Regions from separate parts of the Kitasatospora sp. NPDC085464 genome, predicted to be linked through region 2. Evidence: riboswitches for the same ligand, from Rfam matches in the RefSeq annotation. Region 2 holds a riboswitch; the other holds the start of a gene.
What was found. A riboswitch is a leader RNA that binds a small molecule or an ion and turns the genes downstream of it on or off. The one in region 2 is predicted to bind thiamine pyrophosphate.
Positions count from the first base shown of each region.

Region 1: it holds a riboswitch for thiamine pyrophosphate, as region 2 does, so the genes downstream of both, thiO (glycine oxidase ThiO) here and ACIGG8_RS34140 (purine-cytosine permease family protein) in region 2, are expected to answer to the same signal.

Region 1 is NZ_JBITTM010000012.1:88,313-103,192, forward strand. Features, by position in the region: gene metF (methylenetetrahydrofolate reductase [NAD(P)H]) at 1-203, opposite strand, end outside; gene ACIGG8_RS12945 (polyprenyl synthetase family protein) at 423-1,538, shown strand; gene thiE (thiamine phosphate synthase) at 1,558-2,208, opposite strand; gene ACIGG8_RS12955 (Rv2175c family DNA-binding protein) at 2,208-2,573, opposite strand; gene ACIGG8_RS12960 (NAD(P)/FAD-dependent oxidoreductase) at 2,616-3,824, opposite strand; TPP riboswitch at 3,910-4,022, shown strand; gene thiO (glycine oxidase ThiO) at 4,026-5,198, shown strand; gene thiS (sulfur carrier protein ThiS) at 5,195-5,521, shown strand; gene ACIGG8_RS12975 (thiazole synthase) at 5,523-6,320, shown strand; gene pknB (Stk1 family PASTA domain-containing Ser/Thr kinase) at 6,432-8,210, shown strand; gene ACIGG8_RS12985 (sulfite oxidase-like oxidoreductase) at 8,270-8,899, opposite strand; gene bfr (bacterioferritin) at 9,142-9,621, shown strand; gene ACIGG8_RS12995 (bacterioferritin-associated ferredoxin) at 9,626-9,946, opposite strand; gene ACIGG8_RS13000 (class II 3-deoxy-7-phosphoheptulonate synthase) at 10,121-11,470, opposite strand; gene ACIGG8_RS13005 (anthranilate synthase family protein) at 11,770-13,701, shown strand; gene ACIGG8_RS13010 (response regulator) at 13,750-14,445, opposite strand; gene macS (MacS family sensor histidine kinase) at 14,442-14,880, opposite strand, start outside.
Region 2 is NZ_JBITTM010000049.1:49,599-64,478, forward strand. Features, by position in the region: gene ACIGG8_RS34095 (hypothetical protein) at 1-1,394, shown strand, start outside; gene ACIGG8_RS34100 (hypothetical protein) at 1,699-1,962, shown strand; gene ACIGG8_RS34105 (hypothetical protein) at 1,959-2,159, shown strand; gene ACIGG8_RS34110 (aminopeptidase P family protein) at 2,284-3,783, opposite strand; gene ACIGG8_RS34115 (PP2C family protein-serine/threonine phosphatase) at 3,987-5,468, opposite strand; gene ACIGG8_RS34120 (bifunctional DNA primase/polymerase) at 6,084-6,716, shown strand; gene ACIGG8_RS34125 (DUF5926 family protein) at 6,910-7,893, opposite strand; gene ACIGG8_RS34130 (ATP-binding protein) at 8,024-8,470, opposite strand; gene ACIGG8_RS34135 (glycerophosphodiester phosphodiesterase family protein) at 8,877-9,701, opposite strand; gene ACIGG8_RS34140 (purine-cytosine permease family protein) at 9,898-11,265, opposite strand; TPP riboswitch at 11,339-11,485, opposite strand; gene ACIGG8_RS34145 (S1C family serine protease) at 11,694-13,586, shown strand; tRNA gene ACIGG8_RS34150 (tRNA-Ser) at 13,664-13,751, shown strand; gene ACIGG8_RS34155 (MFS transporter) at 13,976-14,880, shown strand, end outside.

The sequences.
Region 1 (14,880 bases), on a different contig from region 2:
GAGGAGCCGCCCGCGCCGTACGTCATGCAGACGAAGTTCGGGTCGAGCGGTTCGAGTCGACGGATGGCGTCCCAGAGCTTCTGCTCGCCGACCTCGGTGCGCGGCGGCATGAACTCGAAGGAGAAGGAGCGCTTGCCGGCCGCCAGGAGCTCGCGGACGGTCAGTGCGCGATCCGCTCTCGTGGAAGCGATTCCGAGTGCCATGCTGGCAGGCTATCCGGCCTTCGAGGAGACCGGACAACTCGGTTCCACGGATTGAGACAACTGATGGACGGCATTCCGATTGGCCCCCGCCGTCCCTTCCGGGCCCGTCGCACCGCGTCCGCCGACCCCGTCGCACCACCCCCGCGGGCCCGCTCGCACGCCCGTTCCCGGCCGCCCCGCTACGCTTGCTGCACCCCAGAGAACCAGCGGAGCCCCATCGTGACCTCGTCCAGCACCCGGCCGGCCAACCCCATTGACGTGGAGGACGTCCGCACACGCGTCAACGCCGCGCTCGCCGCGTTCATGGACGGCCAGTCCGCGCTGCTCGGCAAGATCTCGCCCCAGCTGGTGCCCGCCTCCGACGCGCTGCGCGACTTCCTGCTGGACGGCGGCAAGCGGCTGCGCCCGGCCTTCTGCTACTGGGGCTGGCGCGCCGCCGGCGGCCCGGCCACGCCCCCCGGGGGCGACGGGATCGCCAACGCGGCCGCCGCCCTGGAACTGCTCCAGGCGAGTGCCCTGGTGCACGACGACCTGATGGACCGCAGCGACACCCGCCGCGGCCTGCCCTCGATCCACCGCCGCTTCGAGGCGCTGCACCGCGACAGCGGCTGGCGCGGCGACCGCGAGCAGTACGGCGCCTCGGCCGCGGTGCTGCTCGGCGACCTGCTGCTGATCTGGTGCGACGAACTGTTCCTGCGCTCGGGCCTGGAGCCGGCCGCCGTCCTGGCCGCCAAGCCGGTGTTCGACCTGATGCGCACCGAGGTCATGCTCGGCCAGTACCTGGACGTGCTGGAGCCGGTGGCCGGCGACTCGACGGACGACGGCGCGCTGGACCGCGCCCGGACGGTGCTGCACTACAAGTCCGCGAAGTACACCATCGAGCGCCCGCTGCAGGTCGGCGCGCTGCTGGCCGGGGCCGGACCGGAGCTGGTGGACGCCCTCGGGGCGTTCGGGCTGCCGCTGGGCGAGGCCTTCCAGCTGCGGGACGACCTGCTCGGCGTGTTCGGGGACCCCGCGGTCACCGGCAAGCCGGCCGGGGACGACCTGCGCGAGGGCAAGCGGACGCTGCTGGTCGCGCACGCGATGCGCGGCCTGCCCGCCGCGGACGCCCGGCACCTGGACGAGCGGCTCGGCGCGCCGGACCTGGCGCCCGAGGAGGTCGCCGGGCTGCGCGAGCTGGTCGCCCGCAGCGGCGCGCCCGAGCTGGTGGAGGGCCGGATCGAGGAGCTGATGCGGCAGTCGCTGGCCGCCCTGGCGGCGGCCCCGCTGGTGGACGAGCGGGCCCGCGGGGTCCTGCTGGCGCTGGCCGAGGCCGCCACCGTCCGCAAGTACTGAGGACGGCGGCGGCCCGGGATCAGCTGGACCGCACGCGGCGGGACAGCTCGGCGGCGGCCGCCCGCGGATCCTCCGCGGCGGTGATGGCCCGGACCACGACGATCCGGCGGGCACCGGCGGCCAGCACCTCGTCCAGGTTGCCGAGGTCGATCCCGCCGATGGCGAACCACGGACGGTCGGTGGCCTGCTTCGCCGCGTACGAGACCAGGCCGAGGCCCGGTGCCGGGCGGCCCGGCTTGGTCGGGGTCGGCCAGACCGGGCCGGTGCAGAAGTAGTCCACTCCGGGCTCGGCGATCGCCGCGTCCACCTCGGACTCGGCGTGGCAGGACCGGCCGATCAGGACGTCCTCGCCGAGGATCGCCCGGGCGGCCGGCACCGGCAGGTCGTCCTGGCCGAGGTGCAGCACGTCCGGCCGGGCCGCGTGCGCGACGTCGGCGCGGTCGTTGACGGCCAGCAGCTTGCCGTGCCGGCGGCAGGCGTCGGCGAAGACCTCCAGGGCCGCCAGCTCCTGCTTGGCCTCCAGCCCCTTGTCGCGCAGCTGGACGACGTCCACCCCGCCCGCCAGCGCCGCGTCGAGGAACTCGGCGAGGTCGCCCTGCTCCCGGCGGGCGTCGGTGCACAGGTAGAGGCGCGCGTCCGCCAGGCGGGCGCGCAGCGTGTCCGCGGCCATCAGATCAGCATCGCCTGGGCACGGCGCTTGACCTCGGTGCCGCGGTTCTCCCGCAGCGCCTGGATCGGGCTGCCGGGCAGCGACGGGTCCTCGGTGAAGAGCCACTCCAGGATCTCCACATCGTTGTACCCGCAGTCGCGCAGCACGGTCAGGGTGCCGGACAGGTGCTTGACCAGCCCCTGGCCGTCGATGAACGCCGCAGGGACCTGCAGCGACTTGTTCGGGCCCCGCCGGATGGCAATCAGCCCGCCGCTGCGGACCAGGTCGCGCACCTCGGTGACCCGCACCCCCCACTGCTCCGAGATGTCGGGGAGGTACATCCACTCGGGGACCAGGGCTTCAATCTTGCTTTCGATCTCACTCACGCCACCAGACTGCCACCTCCGCGGCCTGCCGCGCACCAGCCGCTACCCCGCGACGGCCGACTTCAGCGGCACCGCCGGGTCCGCGGCGCGGGCCGGGTCCAGCGCCGTACCGCGCTCGATCAGCTTCCGCCCCTGGGTGAGGTCGCGCGGCCGGTCCACGGTCAGCAGCGCGCTCGGCACGCCGCCCCGCAGCCACAGCACCGCCCAGGAGTCGTCCTGCGGACCGCCGCGCCACAGCACCTCGTCGCCCTCGGCGTGCCGGCCCGCGTACTGGACCATCCGCCCGAACTGCTCCGACCAGAAGTACGGCACCGGGTCGTACGGCGGCGCGTCCGCGCCGAGGACGGCGGCGGCCACCGCCTCGCCGGACTGCAGCGCGTGGTCCCAGTGCTGGACGGCGAGCCGGGCCCCGGCCCGGGCCGAGGGGTAGCTGACGCAGTCGCCGGCCGCGAAGACCCCGGGCAGGCCGGTACGCAGCCGCGCGTCCACCACGACGGCGCCGGAGCCGTCCAGCTCGACGCCGGAGCCGGCCAGCCACTCGGTCGCGGGCCGGGCTCCGATGCCGACCACCACCTCGTCGGCGGGCAGGTGCGAGCCGTCCGCCAGCAACACCGCGCCGGGCTCGACGGCGGCCACGCCGACCCCGCAGCGCAGGTCGACGCCGGCCTCGGTGTACCAGGCGGCCATCGCCGAGCCGATCACGGTCGGCAGCGCGCCGGGCAGCGGCGCCGCGCCCGCCTCGACCACGGTCACCTCGCAGCCCGCCGCGCGGGCCGCGGTGGACACCTCGGCGCCGATCCAGCCCGCGCCGACCAGCACCAGCCGCAGACCGGGGCGCAGCAGCGCGCGCAGCGCCAGCGCGTCGTCCAGGGTGTGCAGCAGGTGCGCCCGCTCGGCACCGGGCAGGGCCCGCGGGACGGCGCCGGTGGCGATCACCAGCGAGCCGTACGGGAGGTCGCCGCCGTCCGTGTGCAGCACTCCGGGGGTGAGGCCGGCGGCCCGGACTCCGGTGCGGACCTCGATGCCGAGGTGCGCGTAGTCGATGTCCAGGGCGGTGCTGTCGCTCTTGCCGAGCAGCACGTCCTTGGAGAGCGGCGGCCGGTCGTACGGCGCGTGCGGCTCCTCGCCGACCAGCGTGATCCGCCCGCGCCACCCGCCCTGCCGCAGCTTCAGGGCGCACTGCGCCCCGGCCAGCCCGGCTCCGACGACGACCACCTGATCCGTTCCGCTCAGCTCTGCCACGCCCGTCACTGTACTCAGCACCACGCGGCGGCCCGGGGGCCGTCCCACCCTTCGTACGGCCCTTCGGCCGCCCCCGGCCCCGGCGTTATGGTGGGGACACCATCACGGGAGCCCGGCGAACCGGGCTGAGAGGCGGGCTGGCACGGCCTGCGACCGTCCGAACCTGATCCGGGTCATACCGGCGAAGGGAGAAGAGCAGCTTTGACACGCATGCCATCGGACGTCCGCGCCGACGTCCTGGTGATCGGCGGGGGCATCATCGGCCTCGCCGTCGCCTGGCGGGCGGCGCAGCGCGGGCTGCGGACCGTCGTGGTCGACCCCTCCCCCGGCGGCGGGGCGGGCCTGGTCGCGGCCGGGATGCTCGCCCCGGTCACCGAGCTCCAGTACGGCGAGGAGCCGTTGCTGCGGCTCGGCATGGCCTCCAACGAGCGGTACGCGGCCTTCGCCGCCGAGCTCACCGAGGCGAGCGGCGGCCAGGACACCGGCTACCGGCGCTGCGGCACGATCGCCGTGGCGCTGGACTCCGACGACCGCGAGGAGCTGCGCGAACTACACGCCTTCCACCAGCGGCTCGGCCTGGACTCGACGTGGCTGACCGGCCGGGAGGCCCGCAGGCTGGAGCCGATGCTCGCCCCCGGTGTGCGCGGCGGCCTGCACGTCGCGGACGACCACCAGGTGGACGGCCGGCGGATGCTCGCCGCCCTGCTGCCGGCCGGGGAGCGGGCGGGTGTCGTCGTCCGGCCCGCCGGGGCGGTGGAGCTGCTGGTCGAGGGCGGCCGCGCGGTCGGCGCCCGGCTGAGCACCGACGAGACCGTGACCGCCGACCAGGTCGTCCTCGCCGCCGGCCCGCACAGCCACCGGCTGGCCGGTCTGCCCGAGGGCGTGCTGCCCGCGATCCGCCCGGTGAAGGGGCAGGTGCTGCGCCTGCGCGTCCCCGACGCCTTCCGGCCGTTCCTCTCCCGCAACGTCCGCGCCGTGGTGCGCGGCCGGCACGTCTACCTGGTGCCGCGGGAGAACGGCGAGCTGGTGATCGGGGCGACCACCGAGGAGCAGGGCTACGACACCACCGTCACCGCCGGAGGGGTGTACGAACTCCTGCGCGACGCGCACGAGTTGGTCCCGGGGATCACCGAACTCCCGCTGGCGGAGACCTCGGCCGGGCTGCGTCCCGGCTCGCCCGACAACGCACCGCTGCTCGGCCCGACCACCCTTCCCGGGCTGATCGCCGCCACCGGCCACTACCGCAACGGCGTGCTGCTCACCCCGGTGACCGCCGACCTGCTCTCCGAGTACCTGGCCACCGGCGAACTCCCTGAGCTTGCAAGGCCGTTCACCCCCACCCGGTTCTCCCCCGACCGCTCCACCACGAAGGCCCAGGCATGACCGAGACCGCACCGACCGGATCCGCACCGGCCGAGACCGCACCCGCCGCGACCGCGACCGCGACCGCACCCACCGAGCCCGCGCCGCGCGGATCCGCGCGGGCCGGGACGGCGCCGACCGGGATCGTCCTGACCGTCAACGGCACGCCCCGCGAGCTGCCCGCCACGACCACCCTCGCCGAGCTGGTGGCCACCGTGAGCCGGGCCAACACCGGCGTCGCCGCCGCCCTCAACGAGGCCGTGGTGCCCCGCAGTTCGTGGTCCGAGACGCCGCTGAGCGCGGGCGACCGGATCGAGATCCTCACCGCCGTGCAGGGAGGCTGAGATGGCCGACGACCTGCTCACCATCGCCGGGACGGCCTTCTCCTCCCGGCTGATCATGGGCACCGGCGGCGCGCCGAGCCTGGAGGTCCTGGAGCGCGCGCTGCTCGCCTCCGGCACCGAGCTGACCACCGTCGCGATGCGCCGGGTCGACGCCTCCACCCAGGGCTCCGTCCTGGACGTGCTGACCCGCAACGGCATCCGCGTGCTGCCCAACACGGCCGGCTGCTTCACCGCCGGCGAGGCCGTGCTGACGGCCCGGCTGGCCCGCGAGGCGCTCGGCACCGACTGGGTGAAGCTGGAGGTGATCGCCGACGAGCGGACCCTCCTGCCGGACCCGATCGAGCTGCTGGACGCCGCCGAGACCCTCGTCGACGACGGCTTCACGGTGCTGCCGTACACCAACGACGACCCGGTGCTGGCCCGCAAGTTGGAGGACGTGGGCTGCGCCGCCATCATGCCGCTGGGCTCGCCGATCGGCTCCGGCCTCGGCATCCGCAACCCGCACAACTTCCAGCTGATCGTGGAGAGCGCGGGTGTCCCGGTGATCCTGGACGCGGGCGCCGGCACCGCCTCCGACGTCGCGCTGGCCATGGAACTGGGCTGCGCCGCGGTGATGCTGGCCTCCGCGGTGACCCGGGCTCAGGAGCCGGTGCTGATGGCCGAGGCGATGCGGCACGCCGCCGAGGCGGGCCGGCTCGCCCACCGCGCCGGCCGCATCCCGCGCCGCTTCCACGCCGAGGCCTCCTCCGCGATGGCCGGCCGCGCCGACCTGGACACCCGGGAACGACCGGCGTTCTGAACGCCCGGCGCCCCGGGCGGGCGGCGTGTCACAAGCCGGGCACAGCCGGGCCCTGAGGCGGTGTCCCCAGGGTCCGGCCGCCCGGCCCGGCACTAGACTCGCCGGGTGGACATGGCACTGCACGACCCCCTGATCGGCACCCTGCTCGACAACCGGTACCGGGTCGAGCAGCGCATCGCCACCGGCGGGATGTCCACCGTCTACAAGGGCACCGACACCCGGCTGGACCGGGTGGTCGCCCTCAAGGTGATGCACCCGGCGCTCGCCGGCGACGAGGGCTTCACCGCCCGTTTCATCCGCGAGGCCAAGGCGGTCGCCAAGCTCACCCACCCCAACGTGGTCAACGTCTTCGACCAGGGCGCGGACGGCGGAAACGTTTTCCTCGCCATGGAGTACGTCCCCGGCCGCACCCTGCGCGACCTGCTGCGCGACCGCGGCGCGCTCTCCGTCCGGGCCGCCCTGGACGTCCTGGAGCCGGTGCTCGCCGCCCTGGGCGCCGCCCACCGGGCCGGACTGGTCCACCGCGACGTCAAGCCGGAGAACGTGCTGATCACCGAGGGCGGCCTGGTCAAGGTCGCCGACTTCGGCCTGGTCCGGGTGCTCGGCACCGCCGACGGCGCGCCCACCTCGGCCGACACCGCCACCGGCGGCACGGTCCTGGGCACCGTCTCCTACCTGGCCCCCGAGCAGATCCTCCCGGACGCCCCCACCGACCAGCGGGTCGACGTCTACGCGGCCGGCATCCTGCTGTACGAGATGCTGACCGGCCGCCGCCCGCACACCGGCGACAACCCCGTCCAGGTCATGTACAAGCACCTGCACGAGGACGTCCCCGCCCCGTCCCTGGTCGCCCCCGCGGTCGGCCCCGAGCTGGACGCCATAGTGGCCGCCGCCTGCGCCCGGGCCGCCGACGGCCGCCCGTACGACGCGGTCGAGCTGCTCGCCGCGCTCCAGCGGGCCCGCCGCACCCTCACCCCGGCCGAGCTGGACGCCGAGCCGCCGGCCTCCACCCGGCCCAGTCCGCGCTACCCGACCAGCGAGCCGACCTCGGTGATCGAGCCGCTGCCGCAGCCCGCCGACGCCCCGCCGACGGAACGCACCAGCGTGCTGGACGTGCCGCCGGAGCTGATGGACCAGCTGCTCACCGAGCCGCGCCCGTACGACGAGCCCGCCCCGGTGCGCGAGCGCCGGCCCGGCGTGCTGCGCCGGATCCCCCGCAAGGCGGTGATCTGGGCCGCCGCGCTGACCGCGCTGGTGCTGGCGGTCGGCGGCGCCACCTACGGGCTGTCCGAGGGCTTGTACGGCGCGGTGCCCGGGGTACTCGGAAAGGACCGGGCCGAGGCGCAGCGGATCCTGGACAAGGAGGGCCTGCACGGCAGGTTCGTCGAGGCGTTCAGCGAGTCCGTCCCGTCCGGGCAGGTGATCTCCACGGACCCCGGGGTGGGGGCGCGCGCCCGCCGCAGCGACAGCATCACCGTCACCGTCTCCAAGGGCCCCAAGCGGATCGCGGTGCCGGACGTCGTCGGCAGGAGCGCCGCCGACGCCGCGGCGGCCCTGGCCGGCGCCCAGCTGTCCAGGGGCAGTGTGACCGAGACGTACGACGACACCGTGCCGGAGGGCTCGGTGATCAGCAGCTCGCCGGCGGCTGGCCAGCAGCTGCAGGAGAACGCCGCCGTCTCGCTGGTGGTCAGCAAGGGCATGGTGCCGGTCCCGAACGTCACCGGGCTGACCAAGGACGAGGCGCAGAAGGCGCTGCAGGCGGCGGGCTTCACGATGCAGACCACCGGCTGGGACGTGTTCGGCGCGGTCAAGGTCAACGGCCAGTCCCCGGCGGCCGGCGAGCGGCGCCCGCAGCACAGCCCGGTGACGGTCAGGTTCTCGCTCTTCTAGCCGCTCCCGGCGGTCCGCCGCGGCCTCCGGGCGGCTCGCCGCGGCCCCGCCGGACGGGCTCAGCGCAGCGGGCCCTCGCCCGGCTCCTCCTGGTAGGAGTACCGCTGCTCGCGCCAGGGGTCGGCGAGGTTGTGGTAGCCGCGCTCCTCCCAGAAGCCGCGCCGGTCGGCCCGCATGTACTCCACCGCGCGGACCCACTTGGGGCCCTTCCAGGCGTACAGCTGCGGGACGACCAGCCGGACCGGGAAGCCGTGCTCGGCGGTCAGCGCCTCGCCGTTGCGGTGGGTGGCGAGCAGGGTGCGCGGGTCGGCGAAGTCGGCCAGCCGGAGGTTGGCGCTGTAGCCGTACTCCGCCCAGACCATCACGTGGGTGACGCCGGGGGCCGGGGGCACCAGGTCGAGCACCGCGGCCGCCGACACGCCCGTCCACTCGTTGCCGAGCACCGAGAACTTGGTCACGCAGTGCAGGTCCGCGACGACGGTGGTGCGCGGCAGGGCGTTGAAGGCCTCGAAGTCCCAGCTGTGCTTCTCCGCCGACGCGGTGGCGCCGAACACCTGGAGGTCCCAGGTCAGCGGCTTGAAGCGGGGTACCGGGCCGTAGTGCAGGGCGGGCCAGCCGCGTTGCACGCGCTGGCCCGGGGGGAGCCTCGGGTCAGACGGCTGCAGCGGTTCGTGTTTGGACTGACCCATGGATCCATGGTGACAGACGGCGGACGAGCCCCGGCGCGCGCCCCTTTGTGAGGATTCACGCCCCGCCCGTACGGGCCAACGGTCGGCCGCCGGCCTGCCCAATCCGCCGAAATCGGATATTCCGACACATGTCCTAGTGAGTGTGAACTTACTGGAATTTCCTCCCGCCACGGTGCCAGGATTCCCAGCGCAGGCCCCCCCAGGACGGGACCCACCCCAGGACGAGCGCAGGAGGCACCGCCATGCAGGGCGATCCCGAGGTCATCGAGTTCCTCAACGAACAGCTCACCGCCGAGCTGACCGCGATCAACCAGTACTTCCTGCACGCCAAGATGCAGGAGAACTTCGGCTGGACGAAGCTCGCCAAGTACACCCGGCACGAGTCCTTCGACGAGATGAAGCACGCCGAGACGCTCACCGACCGGATCCTGTTCCTGGACGGGCTGCCCAACTACCAGCGGCTGTTCCACGTCCGGATCGGCCAGACGGTCCAGGAGATGTTCGAGGCCGACCGCCAGGTCGAGGTCGAGGCGATCGACCGGCTCAAGCGCGGGATCGTGGTGATGCGGGCCAAGAACGACGTCACCTCGGCGAACATCTTCGAGGACATCCTGGCGGACGAGGAGCACCACATCGACTACCTCGACACCCAGCTGGAACTGCTGGCGAAGCTGGGCGAGCCGCTCTACCTCGCCCAGCTGATCGAGCAGCCGGAGTCCTGAGGCCTCAGGCCGCGCGCAGCGGGAGCACCGGGGCGATCGGGCCGGAGGCGGGCGCCGGCGCGGCGGGCGCCGGCGCGGCGGGCGCGGGCTGCGGCTGCGCGGGCTGCGGCTGCGGGTCGGCGAGGCCGAGCTTCGCGGCCAGCCGGGCGGTCGGGCAGGGCCGGGCGCCGTGCTCGCCGAGCAGCGCCTGGATCCGGCGCACGCAGGACCCGCAGTCGGTGCCGGCCTTGCAGCCCTTCGCTATCTGGCGGGGGGAGCTGGCACCCCCGTCGATCGCCTTCTTCACCTGGTCCTCGGTGACCGCATGGCACATGCACACGTACATCGCGGTCTCTCCCGGGGTGAAGCGTCGAGTGGATCTTGACTAAGGCTTGCCTTAGCTCACTAAGCCTCACCTTACCCGGCGATCCGGGTACGAAAAAGCCCCTCCGGGCTCGGGAACCCCGAAACCGGAGGGGCTTTCGTCACATCCGGCCCGGGGGCCGGCCGTGCGCGGGGATCACTGCCCCCGGTACATCTCCGCCACCAGGAACGCCAGGTCCAGCGACTGGCTGCGGTTGAGCCGCGGGTCGCAGGCCGTCTCGTAGCGCTGGTGCAGGTCGTCCACCATGACCTCGTCGCCGCCGCCGACGCACTCGGTGACGTCGTCGCCGGTCAGCTCCACGTGGATGCCGCCCGGGTGGGTGCCGAGCGCGCGGTGCACCTCGAAGAAGCCCTTGACCTCGTCCAGGACGTCGTCGAAGCGGCGGGTCTTGTGGCCGCTGGAGGCCTCGAAGGTGTTGCCGTGCATCGGGTCGCAGATCCACACCGGCTTGGCGCCGGAGGCGGTGACCTTCTCGACCAGGGTGGGCAGGTGCTCGCGGATCTTGCCCGCGCCCATCCGGGTGATGAAGGTCAGGCGGCCGGGCTCGCGCTCCGGGTCCAGCTTCTCGATCAGGGCGAGCGCCTCGTCCACCGAGGTGGTCGGGCCGAGCTTCACGCCGATCGGGTTGCGGATCTTCGAGGCGAACTCGATGTGCGCGTGGTCCAGCTGCCGGGTGCGCTCGCCGACCCACACCATGTGGCCGGAGACGTCGTACAGCTCGCCGGTGCGCGAGTCCACGCGGGTCAGCGCGGTCTCGTAGTCGAGGACGAGCGCCTCGTGCGAGGAGAAGAACTCGACGGTCTTGAACTCCTCCGGCGCGACACCACAGGCGTTCATGAACGCCAGGGCGTTGTCGATCTCCCGGGCCAGCTGCTCGTAGCGCTGGCCGGCCGGCGAGTTGCGGACGAAGTCCTGGTTCCAGGCGTGCACCTGGCGCAGGTCGGCGTAACCACCGGTGGTGAACGCGCGCACCAGGTTGAGCGTCGCGGCGGACGCGTTGTACATCCGCTTCAGGCGCTCCGGGTCCGGGATGCGGGACTCGGGGGTGAACTCGAAGCCGTTCACCGAGTCGCCCCGGTAGACCGGCAGGGTCACACCGTCGCGGGTCTCGGTCGACTTGGAACGCGGCTTGGAGTACTGGCCCGCGATCCGGCCGACCTTCACCACCGGCACCGAGGCCGCGTACGTCAGCACGGCGGCCATCTGCAGCAGGGTCTTCAGCTTGTTGCGGATGTGCTCCGCCGAGACACCGTCGAAGGCCTCGGCGCAGTCACCGCCCTGGAGGAGGAAGGCCTCCCCGCGCGCCACGGCTCCGAGCCGGGCGCGCAGCTGGTCGCACTCGCCGGCGAAGACGAGCGGCGGATAGGCGGCGAGCTCGGCAAGGGTCTTGCGCAGAGCCTCTTGGTCCGGCCATTCAGGCTGCTGCGCCGCGGGCAGGGACTGCCAGGAGTGGGCAGCCCTCGAAGTGTCAGTCGTAGCGGTCACACGGCCAAGGCTACGGGGTGACACGAGCGATTCGTGACCATTGCCCGAGGGGTGAGACACATCTCGGACAAAGGCGTGAGCCCGCTCACCCGTCCTGCCGAATCCGCTACGCTCGACCCATGCACGCGCCGCACAACCACTCCTGGTGGTGGGCCTCCCCCAAGGGTGGCCCACCGATCGCGCGTTCCTAGACGAACACGACGGCCGCCCCTCGGGGCGGCCGTCGGCGTCTGAGCAGACGGCCCTCCGGGAGCGGAACCAGCACCGCCCTCGCCATCCACCCGGAAGGAAGCCGTACCGTGACCACCGCCACCGACCTGCTCACCCGTCTCACCGCCCCCGGCGCCCCCGCCTTCGCCGTGCTGCACCGCCGCACCCCCCGCCTCGCCCCGGACACCGTCGAGGTGCTGCTGGGCACCGTCGGCAGCTACGAGCACCTCGCCGACCTCCCGGTGCCCGACGGCGTCCCGGCCGGCGGCTCCCCGGTGCACGACCTGCTCGCGCTCGTCCCGTACCGGCAGATCCGCGAGCGCGGTTTCGAGGCACACGACGACGGCACCCCCTTGCAGGCCCTCGCGGTCACCGAGCAGCACGTTCTCCCGTTGGCCGAATTCACCTCCGCCCTACCGCAGTTGCCGGTGACACTTGCCGGTGGCGCGTTCGACGTGGACGACGATTCGTACGCCTCGATCGTCCGCCGGGTGATCGAGGAGGAGATCGGCAACGGCGAGGGCGCCAACTTCGTGATCCGGCGCGACTTCCACGCCGTCCTGGAGGACTTCGGGCCGGAGCTCGCGCTCACGCTGTTCCGGCGGCTGCTGGAGCAGGAGCGCGGCGCCTACTGGACCTTCCTGGTGCACACCGGTGACCGCGTCCTGGTCGGCGCCTCCCCCGAGGTGCACGTCCGGCAGAGCGGCGGCACCGTCGTGATGAATCCGATCTCCGGCACCTACCGCTATCCGGCGGGCGGCTCCGACATCGACTCGCTGCTCCAGTTCCTGCACGACCCGAAGGAGTTGGAGGAGCTCACCATGGTCGTGGACGAGGAGCTCAAGATGATGTGCACGGTCGGCGACCTCGGCGGCCAGGTGCTCGGGCCCCGGCTCAAGGAGATGGCCCACCTCGCCCACACCGAGTACGAGCTGCGCGGGCGCACCTCGCTGGACGTCCGCGAGGTGCTCCGCGAGACGATGTTCGCCGCCACCGTCACCGGCAGCCCGGTCGAGAACGCCACCCGGGTCATCCGGCGCTACGAGCCCTCCGGGCGCGGCTACTACTCCGGTGCGCTCGCCCTGATCGGACGTTCCGCCAGCGGCGGGCAGCTGCTGGACTCGCCGATCTGCATCCGCACCGCCGACATCGACCCGGCCACCGGCCGGCTGGTCGTCCGGGTCGGCGCCACCCTGGTGCGCCACTCCGTCCCGGAGTCCGAGGTCGCCGAGACCCACGCCAAGGCCGCCGGGGTGCTCACCGCGATCGGTGCCCGGCCGGCACCCGCCCGGCTGCCCCACCCCACCGGCCCCCGGCTCGCCGACGACCACCGGGTACAGACCGCGCTGGGCGCCCGCCGGGCCGGCCTCGCGCCGTTCTGGCTGCGGATGCAGACCCCGGCCCAGGTCACCGAGACCGAGCAGACCCTGGTCGTGGACGGCGAGGACACCTTCACCTCGATGCTCTCCCACCTGCTCGGCTCGCTCGGCCACCGGGTGACGGTCGTCCGCTACGACACGCCGGAGCTGCGCGCACTGGTCGCGGCGCACCGCGGCCCGCTGGTGCTCGGCCCCGGCCCCGGCGACCCGGCCCTCGCCGACGACCCCAAGATGGCGGTGCTGCGGCCGATCGTCGCGGACGCGCTGGCCGCCGCCCGCACCGGCACCCGGCCGGCGCCGCTGCTCGCGGTCTGCCTCAGCCACCAGCTGCTCTCCGCCGAGCTCGGACTGGCGCTCGGCCGCAAGGCCGTCCCGTACCAGGGGGCGCAGGAGAGCATCGACCTGTTCGGCACCAAGCGGACGGTCGGGTTCTACAACACCTTCACCGCGCGCTGCACGGAGGCCGACGCGGCCGGGCTCGCCGCCGAGGGCATCGAGGTCTCCCGGGACGCCGCCACCGGCGACGTCCACGCCCTGCGCGGGCCCGGCTTCGCCGGCCTCCAGTTCCACCCCGAGTCGGTGCTCACCCGCGAGGGCGTGGACATCGTGGCGGGCCTGCTGCGCGAGGCCGCGGTCGCGTAGCGCGGAGGAGTCGACCGGTCCCGGGCGGGCGCACCCGCCCGGGGCCGGTCAGATCTCGTCGTCCAGTCCCTGCTCGATCGCGTACCGGACCAGCTCCACCCGGTTGTGCAACTGCAGCTTCCCCAGCGTGTTCTGCACGTGGTTCTGCACGGTGCGGTGCGACAGCACCAGCCGGTCGGCGATCTGGCGGTACGACAGGCCCTTGGCCACCAGCCGCAGCACCTCGGTCTCCCGGGTGGTCAGCCGCGGGGCGGCCGGCGACGACGCCGGGGCCGGCTCGGCCGCCAGCCGGCGGAACTCGCCGAGCACCAGGCCGGCCAGGCCCGGGGTGAACACCGCGTCGCCGACCGCCGTGCGACGCACCGCCTCCAGCAGCTCGTCACGCCCGGCGGACTTCACCAGGTACCCGGTCGCGCCGGACTTCACCGCCTCCAGCACGTCCTGGTGCTCCCCGCTGGCCGACAGCACCAGCACCCGCACCGCCGGGTCCTGCGCGACCACCTGGCGGCACACCTCGGCGCCGGGCAGCCCGGGCAGGTTGAGGTCCAGCACGACGACCTGCGGCGAGCAGGCGCGGGCGCGGCGGACGGCCTCCTCGCCGTCGCCGGCCGTGGCCACCACGTCCAGCCCGGACTCGGCGAGGTCGCGCGAGACGGCGTCCCGCCACATCGGGTGGTCGTCCACCACCATCACCCGCACCGGCCGGTCGGTGGTCGGCTGATCCGTCATCAGCTGGTCGGTCATGGAGTGGCCTTCCTCGGGACGCGCAGTTCGACCTCGACGCCCTCCCCGGGCGCCGAGTACAGCTCGGCCGAGCCGCCGAGGTCCAGCAGCCGGCCGCGGATGGACTGGGAGACCCCGAGCCGCCCGGCCCGCTCCGCCTCGCCGAGCCGGCCGGGGGCGAACCCGGGGCCGTCGTCGCGGATGCTGACCGTGACCGCCTCCGGCTCGTCCTCGACCAGGATCCAGGCCCGGGCCTCCTCGCCGGCGTGCCGGCGGACGTTGTCGACGGCCGCACCGACCGCCGCGGCGAGCTCGCCCGCCGCCGGGGCGGGCAGCAGCACCGGGGTGCCGGGGGCGGAGAGCGTGATCCGCTCGTCGGCGTACGGGCGCAGCAGCGCGGTGAGGTCGCGCGGCTCGGCGGCGTCGGGCTGCTGCGGCCCGCGCTGGGCCGGGATC
Region 2 (14,880 bases):
AGGCGATGGGCGCGCGTGCCGCCCTGGTCACGGCGAACAGCCTGCGCCCGGCCGCACCCCCGAAGAGCCGGATCCGCCGACTGCGCCCGGTGTACGCCGTCACCGTCCCGCTCGGCCTGGCCGCGGCGATGGCGCTCGGCGTGCTCACCTTCCACGGTGAGCCGGTCGCCCACGACCAGACCCCGCCGCCGCCGGCCGCCTCACTGACGACCTCCCCGAGCCCGACCGCCGAGCCGATCGTCACTCCCACCCCGTCGGCGACCCCCACGGCCACCGACACCACGACGGGTGAGCCCGAGACCGACCTCCCCCTCGCCGACGGCGCCCCGTCCTCCAGCGCGTCGGCCACCAACACCGCACCCCCGGTGGGTCCGGCGACGTCGTACTCGTTCCGCGGCGTCAAGTTCAAGGTGCCGGCGGGCTGGAAGACGGTGCCGCTCGACGCCTCCACGGTCTGCGTCCTGAGCCCGGGCGCGCCGACGGACTCCTCGTCGAACTGGTCCCAGGACGAGTGCGAGCCGTACGGCGTCTACGTCACGGTCTACAACACCCCGGACGAGAGCGCGCACGCCATCTGGCCCACGATGGGCGACATGGCCTCAAGCTCGGGCTGGAGCCACCAGCCGTCCTGCCCGATCTGGGGTCATCCCTACATCCCCACCGGGCCCTACTCGTCGGTCTCCCCGGCCGTGCGGACCCGGCCCACCATCGCGGGGAAGACGGGCGACAAGACCCAGTGGAAGGCCACCTGCAAGCCCGGTGACTCGTTCACGTCCCAGATGTGGGCCCTGAGTTCGGACCAGGTGTACGTGGCGGCGAGCGGCCTCAAGGACGACTACCAGGCGGGCCTGCAGACGATCGTCAACAGCCTGGACGTCAGCGGCCACAAGGCGCCGGGGCCGGCGCCGTCTGAGGCTCCGGACCCCCCGGCGGTGAACCGCGACACCGTCGCCGTGACGTACAGCGGGATACTTCCGGGGGGAATGGTGTCCGTCAAGGACCCGCTGCCGGTGAGCATCGTGGTGACGTACCGGAACACCGGCACGGTCAACCTGCCGGCGGTCCAGCCGCTGGTCTTCACCGACCCCTACCCGGGGACGCCGAACAGCCCGATCCCGATGAACGTCGGCACGCTGGAGCGCCAGGACGGTGGCACCTGGACCAAGGTGAGCATGTCGCCCGGAAGCGGCATGGACTACGCGACGGCCGGCAAGGCGGCCGCCTTCCCCCTGGCGCCGGGCGCGAGCCACACGGTGATGTACCGCATGAGCGTCGACCCTGCCGACGGACCGGGGATCATGCCGATTCGGATGCAGGCGACGCTGCCGTACGACGGCAGCGGCCCGCTGACCGTGATCGGCGAGAAGATCGCCTTCGAGAACATCGTGAGGTAGTCGACCGGCGACCGCCGAGAGGCGCCGTGACCAGGAAAACCCCTGGTCACGGCGTCTTTCGGCGTTCCGGGGCGAGGTTGCGGAAAACCTTTCGGATCCACCTGCAACCCCCTGCCGGGATGGACGTCTATCAGGGTGAGAGGCGGGGAGAGCGAGCCGGCGGGGCCGGGGCTCGGGCCGGTTCCTCGGGACGCAGGCAAGGCGTCCGCGCATCCGACATCACCAGCACTGTGTCCTCTGGGGGGACTGTCACATGAACGCGTCCGTTATCGCCCGTATTACGAAGGTTATCCCGCTCGTTGTCGTGGCTGCCATCGGTGCCTCCGCCTGCGACGCCTCGGAGGCCGCCCTCCAGGCCGCCCCCGCCCCCACCGCCGTCCGATCCGCCACGAGCACGCCGGCTGCGGCCTCCGCGACGCCCACCGAGGCCGCGCCGAGCGCCGTCACCGCCGCCCCCTCCGCCGCCCCGACCGCCACCGCGCCGCCCGCCGTCGAGACGCCCGCCGTCGTGGCCACCACGGCCACGGACACCACCAGGTCGGCAACGAGTGGAAGTCCTTCGAGGTGACCGCGGACTGCAACGGCAGCCTCGGGGTGGCGCCGGCCGAGCTGGTCGGCGTCCTGCGGGGCAACCCGGTCGAGTACGCGTTCCGGGTCGGCCTGAAGCGGACCGGAAGCGCCGGCCCGGTGGAGATCCAGGTCGGCGGGGACTCGGACGGCCACCACGGTGCGACCGTCGCCGTCCGGCCCACCGTCCAGCGCTGACCCCCCGGACGCACCGGGGCCCGGCCTCCCGAGCGGTTCGGGAGGCCGGGCCCTTCGGCGTACGGCGGCTCGGACCGGGTCCGGACCGGTTCGGACCCGGTTCAGCCAGGCCCTCGGGCCGGGCTCAGGCCAGCGAGGCCATCCAGGCCTCGACGTCCTCGGAGCGGCGGGGCAGGCCGGCCGAGAGGTTCTCGTTGCCGTCGGCGGTGACCAGGATGTCGTCCTCGATCCGGACGCCGATGCCGCGGTACTCCTCCGGCACGGTCAGGTCGTCCAGCTGGAAGTACAGGCCGGGCTCGACGGTGAGCACCATGCCGGGCACCAGCAGGGCGTCGACGTGCTCCTCGCGGCGGGAGTGGGCGCAGTCGTGAACGTCCAGGCCGAGCATGTGCCCGGTGCCGTGCAGGGTCCAGCGGCGCTGCAGGCCCAGCTCCAGGACCTTCTCGACGTCGTACGCCGAGGCGTCCAGCAGGCCCCAGGCGAGCAGGCGCTCGGCGAGCACCCGCTGCGAGGCCTCGTGGAAGTCGCGGAAGCGGGCGCCGGGCTTCACCGCGGCGATGCCGGCCTCCTGGGCGTCGTACACCGCGTCGTAGATCTTGCGCTGCAGCTCGGTGAAGCGGCCGTCGATCGGCAGGCTGCGGGTGACGTCGGCGGTGTACAGGGTGTGGGTCTCCACGCCCGCGTCCAGCAGCAGCAGCTCGCCGGGGCGCACGTCGCCGTCGTTGCGGACCCAGTGCAGGGTGGTGGCGTGCGGGCCGGCGGCGGCGATGGTGCCGTAGCCGACGTCGTTGCCCTCGACCCGGGCGCGGCGCCAGAAGGTGCCCTCGATCCAGCGCTCGGAGGTGGCGACGGCCTGGCCGAGCTCGCGGACCACGTCGGTGAAGCCCTTGACGGTGGCGTCGCAGGCGGCGCGCAGCTCGCCGATCTCCCACTCGTCCTTGACCAGCCGCAGGCCGCTCAGGAACTCCTTGAACTCGGCGTCCTTGTCGGCGTCGAGGGCGTCGGCCAGCGCGGCCTCCAGGCCGGCGTCGTAGCCGCGGACGATCCGGGTGGGGACGGTGGAGTCCCCGGCGGCCGCGGCCAGCTCCTCGGCGGCCTTGCGGACGTCGCGGGCGGGCAGGCCGAGCAGCTGCTCCTGCTCGCTCAGGCTGTACCGGCGGCCGACCCACAGCTCGCCGTGGCCGTCCAGCCAGAACTCGCCGTTCTCGCGGTCCGAGCGGGGCAGCAGGTAGAGCGCGAACTCGTGGCCGGTCCCGCCGGTCGGCTCGGCGACGAGCACCGCGTCCTCGGTCTGGTCGCCGGTGAGGTGCACGTACTCGCTGGAGGCGCGGAAGGCGTAGTCGGTGTCGTTGGAGCGCACCCGCAGGTTGCCGGCCGGGACGACGAGGCGCTCGCCCGGGTAGGCGGCGGACAGCTTGGCGCGGCGCTCGGCCGCGTACGGGGCCTGCGCGACCGGGGAGAGGCCGTGCAGCTCGGTGTCGGCCCAGCCGGACTTCATCGAGGCGGCCAGCTCGTCGGAGATCTCGCCGTAGAGCCCGTTCTTGCGGCCCTTGAACTCCTGCGGCTCGTCGCCGCCCTCGGCCTCGGGGTTCTCGGCCACCGCGGGGGTGCGGTCCTCGGTCACGTGCAACGCCTCCTTGGGGGTGGTACCGCCGCCCCTCGGGGGAGTGTCGGATCGCGACACGCGCGGGCGGCCGTGCGTCCATGGTACGGACGCCCGGTCGCTCGTCGGTTCGGGCCCGGTACATCCGTCCGGGCCCGGTCCGGGTGCCTCCGTCCGGGCCCTGCGGACCTCGGGGAGACGTGTGCACGCGCGGGAGCGCGCGGCTACTCGAAGCGGGCTGCCAGCAGCATCAGGTCGTCGGTGGCCGTCGTCGCGGCCTCCGGGGCCGGGCAGACGGCGAGCAGGTGGGCGCAGAGCCGGTCCGGGTCGATCCGCACGTCGCGCGGGGCGTCGGCGGCGGCCCGGCGCAGGTTGGCCTGCCCGGCGTGCAGGGTCGGGCCGCAGCGGCGGGCCAGGCCCTCGGTGTAGAGCAGCAGGGTGTCGCCGCGCTCGGCGGTGAACTCCACCCCGGGCGCCTCCCAGCAGGCCAGCATGCCGAGCGGGGCGGACAGCGAGGTCTCCACGAACTCGGCGCCGCGCCGGCCGACCAGGACGGGCGGGCAGTGCCCGGCGCCGGCCAGGGTGACCCGGCGCTCCTCGGGTTCCACCCAGGCGTAGACGGCGGTGGCGGTGCGGGTCGGCTCGGTGGTCTTGAGCAGCAGCTCCAGGTCGCCCAGGACGGAGACCGGGTCCTCGCCCTCCAGCACCGCGTAGGCCCGCAGCGCGGCCCGCACCCGGCCCATCGCGGCGGCCGCGCCGGGGGCCGAGCCGGGGCCGGCGCCCGGGCCGTCGCCGGAGACGGAGCCGACGGTGAGGCCGACGGTGCCGTCCGGCAGCGGGATCGCGTCGTACCAGTCGCTGCCGCAGGAGCGGTCCAGCCCGGCCGGGACGAGCCGGGCGGCCAGTCGCAGCCCGGCGGTCTGGGGGAGGTGGTCGGGCAGCAGGCCGCGGCGCAGCGCCTCGGTGGTGCGCCGGATCCGTTCCGCCTCCAGCTGCTTGGCGAGCAGCGGGGCGGCGATCGCGCAGTAGTGGCGAGCCAGTTCGCGCCGGCACTCGGTCGGCTCGGCGGGCTCGTCCCAGAACCAGAGGGCGGCGGCGAGCGGGCCGTCCTCGGGGGTGGCGAGCGGCAGGCCGAAGGCGCCGCCGAGGCCGAGGTGGACGGCGAGTTCGCGCAGCCGGGCGCCGATGGCCGGATCCTCGGCGAGGTCGGGGGAGTGCAGTTGCTCGGGCCGGTCCCGTTCGCGCAGCAGCCGTCCGAGCAGGCTCTGCTCGGGCGGGACGGTCTCCAGGGCGCCGAGGCTGGCGCGGTCGAGGCCGAGGCCGACCGGCTGGCCGGGGCCGCCGCCGGGCATCCGGGTGACCAGGACGCCGCGGCGGGCGCCGAGCAGGGCGGCGCCGGAGGCGAGGAGGGTGTCCAGGGTGGTGGCGAGGCCGCGGGCCCGGGCGAGCCGCTCGGTGTGCTCGTGCAGGGCGGTGATATCGGACAGGCGTCCGGCCAAACGGTCCTGCACGGCGGTGGACGGTGCCGTGCGGTCGTCGGCCGGGCCGTCCGGTGCGCCCGGTGCGTCCGCGGGGCCGTCCTGGGCGTCGGCGGGGCCGGGGAGTCCCGGCGGGTCGAGGACGGTGAGCCCGCCTGCGCAGCCGGTCTCGCCCGGCTCGGCGGTCGTCGTCGACGGGAGGGCCGTCGGCGGGTGGGACTCGGTCATGCCGCCACTCCTGACGCGGTGCTACGTGCCATGCGAAACCCCCAGGTACGGCCAATGTGGAGCGAGCACGGCCAAAGGGCGTGTTTCGCCTCGATTCGCTACTACTCGTCATTGATCGACAGCAATGCCACCACTTCTACACAGGCCATTCGGGGCATGTCCAGATCCAGGACGACGCGGTGGCCGGTTCCACGGCCATTGCGACCCGGTCGGAGGGCGTGCGGGGTTCGTGTGCGCGCCGGTCGGACCGGGAGGCATGGAGCGAGCCGCGAACGGGCAGAACCGAGGGGACGGACCGGGCGGCCGTCCGGATCGTATGCCCGTGCCGCCCGGGAGCCGGGTCGGCCGGAAGTCTCTCACTCGTACGGTGGAACCAAACGCGCCCGGGCGGCGTCCATCCGGTCGCATACGGGATTCTCGTTCCAAGGGCTGTTTCCAGTGCACGGCCCTTCTCATGTCGTGCTCCACACCGTGCTCCTCGTCGTAGCCGCCCCGTCCGCATTGCCGCCCGCTCCGCACCGCCCGGGGCCGTGCCGCGGCGGGCCCGCGCGGAGGATCCCGACGGATGTCGACGGAGCGGAGCGAGCCGAGCGGTCAGGGAAAGGAACGAGCGCCATGCGTGAGAACCCGAAGGACCGGTCGGAGGAGCGTGCCGCCCGACTGGCCGCGGCCCTGGCGGCCGCCGTCGACCACCGCTGGCCCGTGGTGCCGGGCACCGTGCTGAGCGGTGGGCGCTGCTCCTGCGGCGACCGGGACTGCACCGTCCCCGGCGTGCACCCGCACGACCCCTCGCTGCTGGCCGCCACCACGGACGCCCGGATGGTGCGCTGGTGGTGGGAGCGGCAGAGCCCGGACGCGACGGTGCTGGCCGCCACCGGCTCCACGGTCTCGGCGGTCAGCCTGCCCGCGGAGGCCGGGGCGCGGGCGCTGGCCTACCTGGGCGCGTTGCGGATGCCGCTCGGCCCGGTGCTGGCGATGCCGGGCCGCTACGCGCTGCTGGTGGCCCCGTACTCGCTGGATGCGCTCGGCGAGATGCTCGCCCAACTCCCTTGGGTGCCAGGATCGTTGCGCTATCACGGGCCGGGCGGCTTCCTGCCGCTGCCGCCCGGCGGCTCGGCCGGCCGGGTGCGCTGGGTGCTGGCGCCGCGACCGGGGGTGGGCGGGGTCTGGCTGCCGCAGGTCGGGCCGCTGCTGGGCGAGTTGGTCGATGCGACGGTCCGGTTGGACAGCGGCCGCTCGGCGTACTGATCCGCGGTGATCCACGCGGCCCGCCGGAAAAACAAAAGATCCGGCCGCTGGCGACGGGGGATGCACCAGCGGCCGGACTCTTTAGACAGTAACAAGGATCCGCGCCCGCGCCAATTTCCAAGACGCCCTCCACGCCCGGAAATTGCGCGTTCACCGCGACAATGTGACGCGTATCACGCGGAACCTGCGCGCTTTAGTTCAGGGTGACCTGACGGTTCACCAGGTTCGCGCGGGCGCGACGCTCCTCGGCGGTCAGCGGGGTCGTGTCGGCGAGGACGGCGGCGAGCCGCTCGCCGAACTCGGCGGCCGGCTTCTCGCAGTCGGCGGCGGTCATCGCGAGCGGCAGGTCCCACACCGGGACGGTCAGGCCGTGCGCGCGGAACGAGCCGACCAGGCGGGTGTCCGGGCCGAGCGAGGCCTCACCGGCGGCGTTCAGCCGGGCCAGCGCGTCCAGCAGCTGCTCCTCCGGGACGGTCATCACCCAGCGCAGGTGGTTCTTGTCCGGGGTGCCGCACCAGTAGGCGGCGTCGACACCGGCCAGCTTCTCGGTCGGGATGGCCGAGGCGTTGGCGCGCTCCAGGGAGGCGGCGACCTCGCCGGTGGCGGTCTCGGCGTCCTCCAGCCAGAACTCGAAGCCGGTGTGCACGGCGGGCGCGAACGCGGCGGTGGCGTCCAGCATGTCCTGCAGGCGGCGCCCACCCGGCACGGTCCGGCGGGCGGGCACCGGGGTGCCCGGCTCGGTGGCCAGGGCCAGCTCCAGGGCGTCGCCGAGGTCGCGGCTGAGGTCGCCGGAGGAGGACTGGGTCTGCAGGCCGAGCAGGATCGAGCCGTCCTGGCGGCGCAGGGCCGGCCAGGCCAGCGGCAGCACGGTGGCCAGGGTCACCGACGGGACCTCGCCGTTGGCGCCCTCGGCCACCCCGGCGGCCAGCGTCAGCGGCACCGTGGCGGCGGGCACCAGCTCGCGCAGCGCCACCCAGTCGGCCTCGCCCGACAGGCCCTCGAACGGGCGGTGCACCAGCTCCTGCACCGCGTGCGAAGCCTCCCGGCCGTGGCAGGCCTTGTAGCGGCGGCCCGAGCCGCAGGGGCAGTCCTCTCGGGCCCCGACCACGGGGATCTCGCCCGTGACGGCGGTGGTGGACTGACGCTGCGGCGCCTTCTTGGCGGCCTTCTTGCCCATGGTGCGGCTCTCCCGGGAACGGTGGTCCTGTGTCCCGGGAAGCCTACTGACGTTCCTCCGGCACCCGCGCTACCCCCGGCGCGCGCGAACGCGCCGGGGCGCGCCGGCACCGGGGGCGCGAGGACGGGCCCTACGCGCTGCGGGCGTCGCCCCCGGTGCGCCGGGCGTGCCGGCTGCGGGCGGGCAGCGCCGCCCAGACCGTCACCTCGCCGGGCGCGTCGCGCACGCCCCAGTCGCTGGCCAGCCGGTCGACGATGCCCAGGCCGCGGCCGCCGCGCGAGGTCAGCGAGGGACTGGCGGGCAGCGGCCGGGTGGCCGCCCCGCCGTCGGTGACCTCCAGGGTGAGCACGCCGTCGGCGTGCATCTGCCAGCGGACCAGCACACCGCCGTCCGGCTCGTCCGTGCCCTCGCCGTGCTCCCGGCCGCCGTCCGCGGCGTGCGCCCCGGACGGCACGGAGGGGCCGGACGGAACGGACGGCACGCCGACCAGCACCTGCCCGAGCACCTCGGCTCGGGCGCTGCGCCCGAGCGCCGGCAGCGGGCCGAGCGGACGGGCGTACCGGCACGCATTGCTCAACAGTTCGGAAAGGATCAGTACGGCATCATCGATGACCGGTTCGGGTATCTGCCGGTCGCCCAGATCTCGACGCAGTCGGCGCCGTGCGACCCCGACACTCGCTGGGCCGTGCGGCACTGCCATGGTCGATGAAGTCGGCACTTCACGCGCCACCATCAACGCCACCCCCGGACCTCCTTCAGCGTATGCCGAGGGAGAGATGCCCCTTGGTAATGCGTCGGAAACGAGCACCGGACGATCCCGCGAGCCCATTTCGAGCACGGCGACGGACGGTCGACCGGAGGTCATTCCGTGCTCACCCTCTGTCGCCCGGGGCAAGGAATTCCGGCAATATCGCGCGCGGAAGGTTTGACTGCCGACCAGACCGATCAGTCCGCACCGGCACGGCCGTCGGTGCGTCGGCGGATCACCTGCCGAGCTGCGCCAGCACCTCGGCGGGCCGGTTGGTGATGATCGCGGACACACCGAGTTCCAGGCAGAGCTCGACGTCGGCCGGTTCGTCCACCGTCCACACGTGCACCTCGTGCCCCAGCTCGCGCAGCCGGGTCACCAGCTGCGGGCGGGCCCGCACCAGCTCGATGCCCGGCCCGGCGATCCGCGCCCCGCCCGGCAGCGCCGCGCCCTCGCGCAGTCGGCCGACCAGCGGCAGCGCCCGCTCGAACAGGAACACCCGCCGGAACTCCGGCGCGGCGGCGGCCACCCGGTTCAGCGCGACCGAGGAGAAGCTCATGATCCGGGCGGACGGGCGGTCGTTCTCCCGGGCCGCGCCGATCTTGAACCGCTCCAGCATCCGCAGCAGCTCGGCCTCCACCAGGCCGCGGAAGCGCACCGGGTGCTTGGTCTCGATCGCGAGGTCCACCGGGCGGCCGCAGTCCACCGCCAGCTCCAGCAGGCGCTCCAGCCGGAGCACGCCGCGCAGCTCGGGGTCGGTGCTGGGGCGGCCGGTCTTCCAGGCGCCGAAGTCGTACGCCTCCAGCTCGGCGAGCGTCATCGCCGAGACGGTGCCCCGGCCGTTGGACACCCGGCCGATCCGCCGGTCGTGCACGCAGACCAGGTGGCCGTCGGCCGTCACCCGGACGTCGCACTCCACCGCGTCGGCGCCCTCGTCGAGCGCGCGCCGGAAGGCGGCGAGGGTGTGTTCGGGCAGGGCGTGGGAGGAACCGCGGTGGGCGATCACCTGGACGGGCACCGCGGTGCGCGCCGCCGCCGAGGACAGGTCTGGGCTGGTCACAGGGCCAACGATAGGCGGCGGAGGTGACGGGGAGGCGAAGACGGCCCCAACCTGTGGGGCCGTCTGCCGGTTGCCGGGGGGTCGCCGGGCGTCCACGCGGGGGATGCCCGGCGCCCGCGCGAGGGTCGTCGTGCGCCCGCGCGAGGGGTGCCCGGCGCGTCGGGTGACGGCGCGCCGGGCCCCGGGGCGCGGGGTGTCAGCGCGCCGTGCGGCGGGAGAGCGGGGTGAGCGCCCAGGTGGCCAGGGCGGGCACCAGGAAGGCGAACAGCGAGGCGGAGGTCCACTCCTGCGGGGTGAAGTGCAGGGCGTCCTGGGCCGAGGTCCAGAAGTCCGTCCACCAGTCCGCCACCTTGGTCGGCGCGATGAACTGGTAGACCGCGAAGCCCAGCACCCACGGCAGCAGCATCGTCCAGCGGCCCGGCGCGTCCTCGGCGAGGTTCCAGCCGCGGCGCCCGGCGCCGAGGAAGAAGTCCACCGCCAGCACCGCCAGCAGCGGCACGAACACCGAGCCGATCAGGCCCAGGAAGTTGTAGTAGCTGTCGGTGAACTTGTCGATCTGCAGTGCCAGCACGGTGGTCAGCACGCCGATCCCGCCGCTCAGCATCCGGCGGTCCACCTTCGGCAGCAGGTTCTGCACCGACATCGCGGTCGAGTACACGTTGGCGAAGGACTGGTCGGTCTCGCGCAGCACCAGCACCAGCAGGAACAGCCAGCCGGCCCAGACGCCCAGGAAGGAGTCGAAGATCTTGTCCGGGTCGCCGCCGGACTGCAGCAGCGCCATCAGGCCGAGCACGTAGCACCAGACCTGGGCGATCGTGTACCCGGAGAAGCTGCCCCAGAACGCCGAGCGCGCGGTGCGCGAGTGCCGGGTGTAGTCGGCGGCCAACGGGACGAAGGAGACCGACACCGCGATCATCGCGTCGGTCGCGCCGAGGAAGCCGTGCCAGTTGCCGGCGCCCGGGTCCGGCACGCCCTGACGCCCCAGCTGGACGGTGAAGTACACCATCGCCACGGCCACCGCGCCGGCCACGAAGCGGCGCAGCACCGCGATCGAGCCCAGCGGCCAGATCGTCAGCGCGGTGGTCACAGCCCCCGCGAGCAGCACGAACAGCCAGCGGTAGCCGGTGGTGTGGGCGACGGTCTGGGCGCCCGCCGAGATGGTGAGCAGTTCGAAGACGCCCCAGCCGATGCACTGGACGATGTTCAGCACCGTCGGCAGGTACGACAGCCGGGTGCCGAACAGCCCGCGCAGGTTCGCCATCGCGGGGGCGCCGGTCCGGGCGCCGATCAGCGCGGCCACGCCGAGCATCGCGGTGCCGACGGCCGTGCCGACCACGATCGCGGTCACCGCGGCGGCCAGCGACAGCTCGCTGCCGGGGGCGCCGAGCACGGTGGCGGCGGTGGAGAAGCCGATCAGGCTGACGCCCAGGTTCATCCAGAGCGCGAAGTGGTCGCGGAACCGCAGCGTGCGCGGCGGTTCGGTGTCCAGGACCAGCGGCGCCTCGACGCGTTCGAGGCGCTCGGAGCGGTCCAGGACGGCGGTCGCGGCACCCGTGCCGGCCACGGGGCCGGAGGAATCCGCGGGGGCGGGGAAGTCCCCGGAGCCGGGGGCACCCGAAGAAGAGGATGGCGAAGCAGACGGCATGGCCGATACTCCCTACGCCGGCATTACCCGGACAGGTTCCGGCGGTCTGCGCCCCCTCGACCGTGCGCCTCGCTCGCGTGGCGTACGGTCGACATGCGCACTCTCAGCCTGGTCGGTCCAAGCTCCCGCGTGTCAGTTTGGAGCGACAGGCTAACCGGCAGGGGGGCGAACGCCCAAGGCCACGGCGTGCGCGGTCCGCATCGCGGGACGCCAGGCGGGGAGGGGAGCCCCCGGCCGTCGGCACCGGCTAAGGATTCTTATGAGTTCTTCAGAGGGGTCCTTACGGCAATCGAATCGACAATGCGAAAAACTATGGTCCTTGGTTCTGCCAGCTATGGAGGTCGTCCGTGAGCACCGAGCGCGAGGTTGGGCCCACCGGGCCGCAGGGGGAGCAGCCCGCCGGCCAGGGGGCGGCTGAGTCGGCTCCCGACGGCCCCGCTCAGGGCGGGCACAAGCCGACCATGGCCTTCCGCCGGGTCACCGAGCCGGAGGCGGCGGCCGACGCCGTCGACGCCGCTCCGGCGGACGCGGCCCACGCCGGTGCCGCTCCGGCGGAGGGCGGCCACAAGCCGACCATGGCGTTCAGCCGGGTGCCCGAGTCCGCGGCCGAGCCGACGGGGTCGGAGCCGGCCCCGGAGGCCGCCGCGCCGGAGGGCGGGCACAAGCCCACCGTGGCCTTCACCAAGGTCCCCGCGCCGCAGGCACCGGCCGAGGCGCCCGCCGCACCCGTCGCAGCTGCCGCACCCGTCGCGCCGGTTGCCGAGGAGCCCGCCGTCGACCCGGCCACCGGGTACATCGACGCGCCGCCGCCGGTCCTGCCGCCCGCGCCGGCCGCTCCCGCGGCCCCGGTGCTGCCGCCGGCCGCCAACCCGTACGCCACGCCGACCCACGGCGTCCCCGCCGCCGGCGCGCACGACCCGTACGCCGCCGCATCCGCCCCCGGCACCCCGGCCGCGCCCGGCGCACACGGCCACCACCCGTTCGGCGCCGGCCAGCCGCTCGGCGGCTGGGGCCCGACCCACGACGCCACCTCCGGCGGCGCGGGCCACCCCGGCGGCCCGTCCGGCCCGCTGGGTTACCCGGCCGACTACCCCGGTGGCCCGACCGGCGGCGGCCCGCGCAAGAAGCGCGGCGGTCTGGTCGCCGTGATCGCGGCCGTCGCGCTGGTCGCCGGGGTGGCCGGCGGCGCCGTCGGCGTCACCGTGGCCGACCGCAACGGCAGCAGCAGCTCCGCGGACGACCACCGCAGCACCACCGTCCAGGCCAGCGACACCCAGAAGAACGAGCCCGCCCCCGGCTCGATCGCCGCCATCGCGCAGAAGGCGCTGCCGAGCGTCGTCACCATCAAGGCGCAGGGCAACGGCGAGTCCGGCACCGGCACCGGCTTCGTCTTCGACACCGAGGGCCACATCCTCACCAACAACCACGTGGTCGCGCCGACCCTCAACGGCGGCAAACTGACCGTCAAGTTCGCCGACGGCACCTCGTACAACGCCTCGGTGCTGGGCCACGCCGAGGGCTACGACGTCGCCGTCATCAAGATCGACAACCCGCCGAAGAGCAAGCTGGCCCCGCTGCCGCTGGCCGACTCCGACAAGGTCAACGTCGGCGACGCCACCGTCGCGATCGGCGCGCCGTACGGTCTGGAGTCCACCGTCACCAGCGGCATCATCAGCGCCAAGGACCGCCCGGTCGCATCCGGCGACGAGACCGGCTCGCAGGCCTCGTACATGAACGCCCTGCAGACCGACGCCTCGATCAACCCCGGCAACTCCGGCGGCCCGCTGCTCGACTCCGGCGGCGCGGTGGTCGGCATCAACTCGGCGATCCAGTCCAACGCCTCGGCCAACGGCCGGGCCGGCAGCATCGGCCTGGGCTTCGCCATCCCGATCAACCAGGCCAAGTGGGTCGCGGACACCCTGATCAAGACCGGCAAGCCCGTCTACGCCAAGCTCGACGTGCTGCGCAACGACGACTACAAGGGCGACGGCGCGCAGATCCAGACCAAGGACATCCAGGGCCAGCCGGCCGTCACCCCCGGCGGCGCGGCCGACAAGGCCGGCCTCAAGCCGGGCGACGTCATCACCAAGCTCGGCGGCGTGCCGATCGAGAACGGCCCCGCCCTGGTCAGCCGGATCTGGACGCACAAGCCCGGCGAGACCGTCGACGTCGAGTACACCCGCAACGGCCAGACCCTCACCACCAAGGTGACCCTCGGCCAGCGCGACGGCGACCAGTGACCCCCGCCCGCTGACCCGCGACGCCGCGAAACCGTGTGCGCCGAACCCCGCCGGACCCGTTAGGCTGACCTCCGCCTGGAGAGCTGCCCGAGCGGCCTAAGGGAACAGTCTTGAAAACTGTCGTGGCGTGACCCGTCACCGTGGGTTCGAATCCCACGCTCTCCGCCGGTAGGAGAACCACCTGCTCAGGGCGGGTGCCGACATCGAGTCGGCACCCGCCCTCTGCGTTTGCGGGCACCGGTCCCGGTCGTCGCGGCGGCCCAACCGGCCGCTGTGGCCGCGGGCTTACGGGCCGGGGGCGGTACGCCCGGGGTGGAGGTCGAGGCGGTCGCTCGGCCGGTGGACCGTGCTTGCCCTCGACCGGGTCGAGGGTCCTAGCGTCGCCCGGCATGACCGAGGCCGCCGTTCCCACCGCCGCCGATCCCGCGGCCGCCGTTCCCGAGGCCGCCGATCCCGACGCCACCGTTCCCCGGGCTGCCGTGCGGTCGCCGCTGCCCCGGCCCTACCTGCTGTGGCTGGCCGGCACCCAGGCGGGACTGCTGGGCGACGCCGCGCTGTACTTCGCCCTCGGGTGGGCCACGTCCGCGCACGGCGGCGGGGCGACCGGGCTCGTCCTGACCGCGATCACCGTGCCCCGGACGGCCCTGGTGCTGCTGGGCGGCGCGGTCGCGGACCGGGTCGGCGCCCGCCGGGTGATGCTCGCCGCGGACGCGGTGATGCTGGTCGCGACCGCCGCCCTGGCGCTGGTGGCGGGCAGCCGCGGCACGCCGCTGTGGCTGCTGGTCGCGGCGGCCGCCGTGATCGGGACCGTCGACGCCTTCCACCTCCCGGCGAGCGGGTCGATGCCCAACCGGCTGGTGCCCGCCGACCGGCTGCCCCGGGCGCTCGCCCTGCGCCAGGCCGGCGGGCAGGGCGCCGCGCTGCTCGGGGCGCCGCTGGGCGGCCTGCTGGTCGCCGTCGGCGGGCTGCCCGGTGCGGCGGTGGCGGACGCGGCGAGCTTCGGGGTCGTCCTGCTGGTCCTGCTGCGGCTCCGGCCGGGGGCGGCCGCGCCGTCGGCCGCGCCGTCCGACGCGCCGGCCGGCCTGTTGCGCGAGGCGGCGTCCGGCGTCCGGCTCGCCCTGCGCGACCCGCTGCTGCGCGCCGCGCTGCTGCTCACCGGCGCGGCCGCCGGGGCGCTGCTGCCGGTGATGTCACTCCTCGCCCCGCTGCTCGCCCGGGCGCACGGCTGGACGGCGGGCACGGCGGGGCTGGTCACCGGCGGACAGGCGGCCGGGGTGCTCGCGGTGGCAGGTCT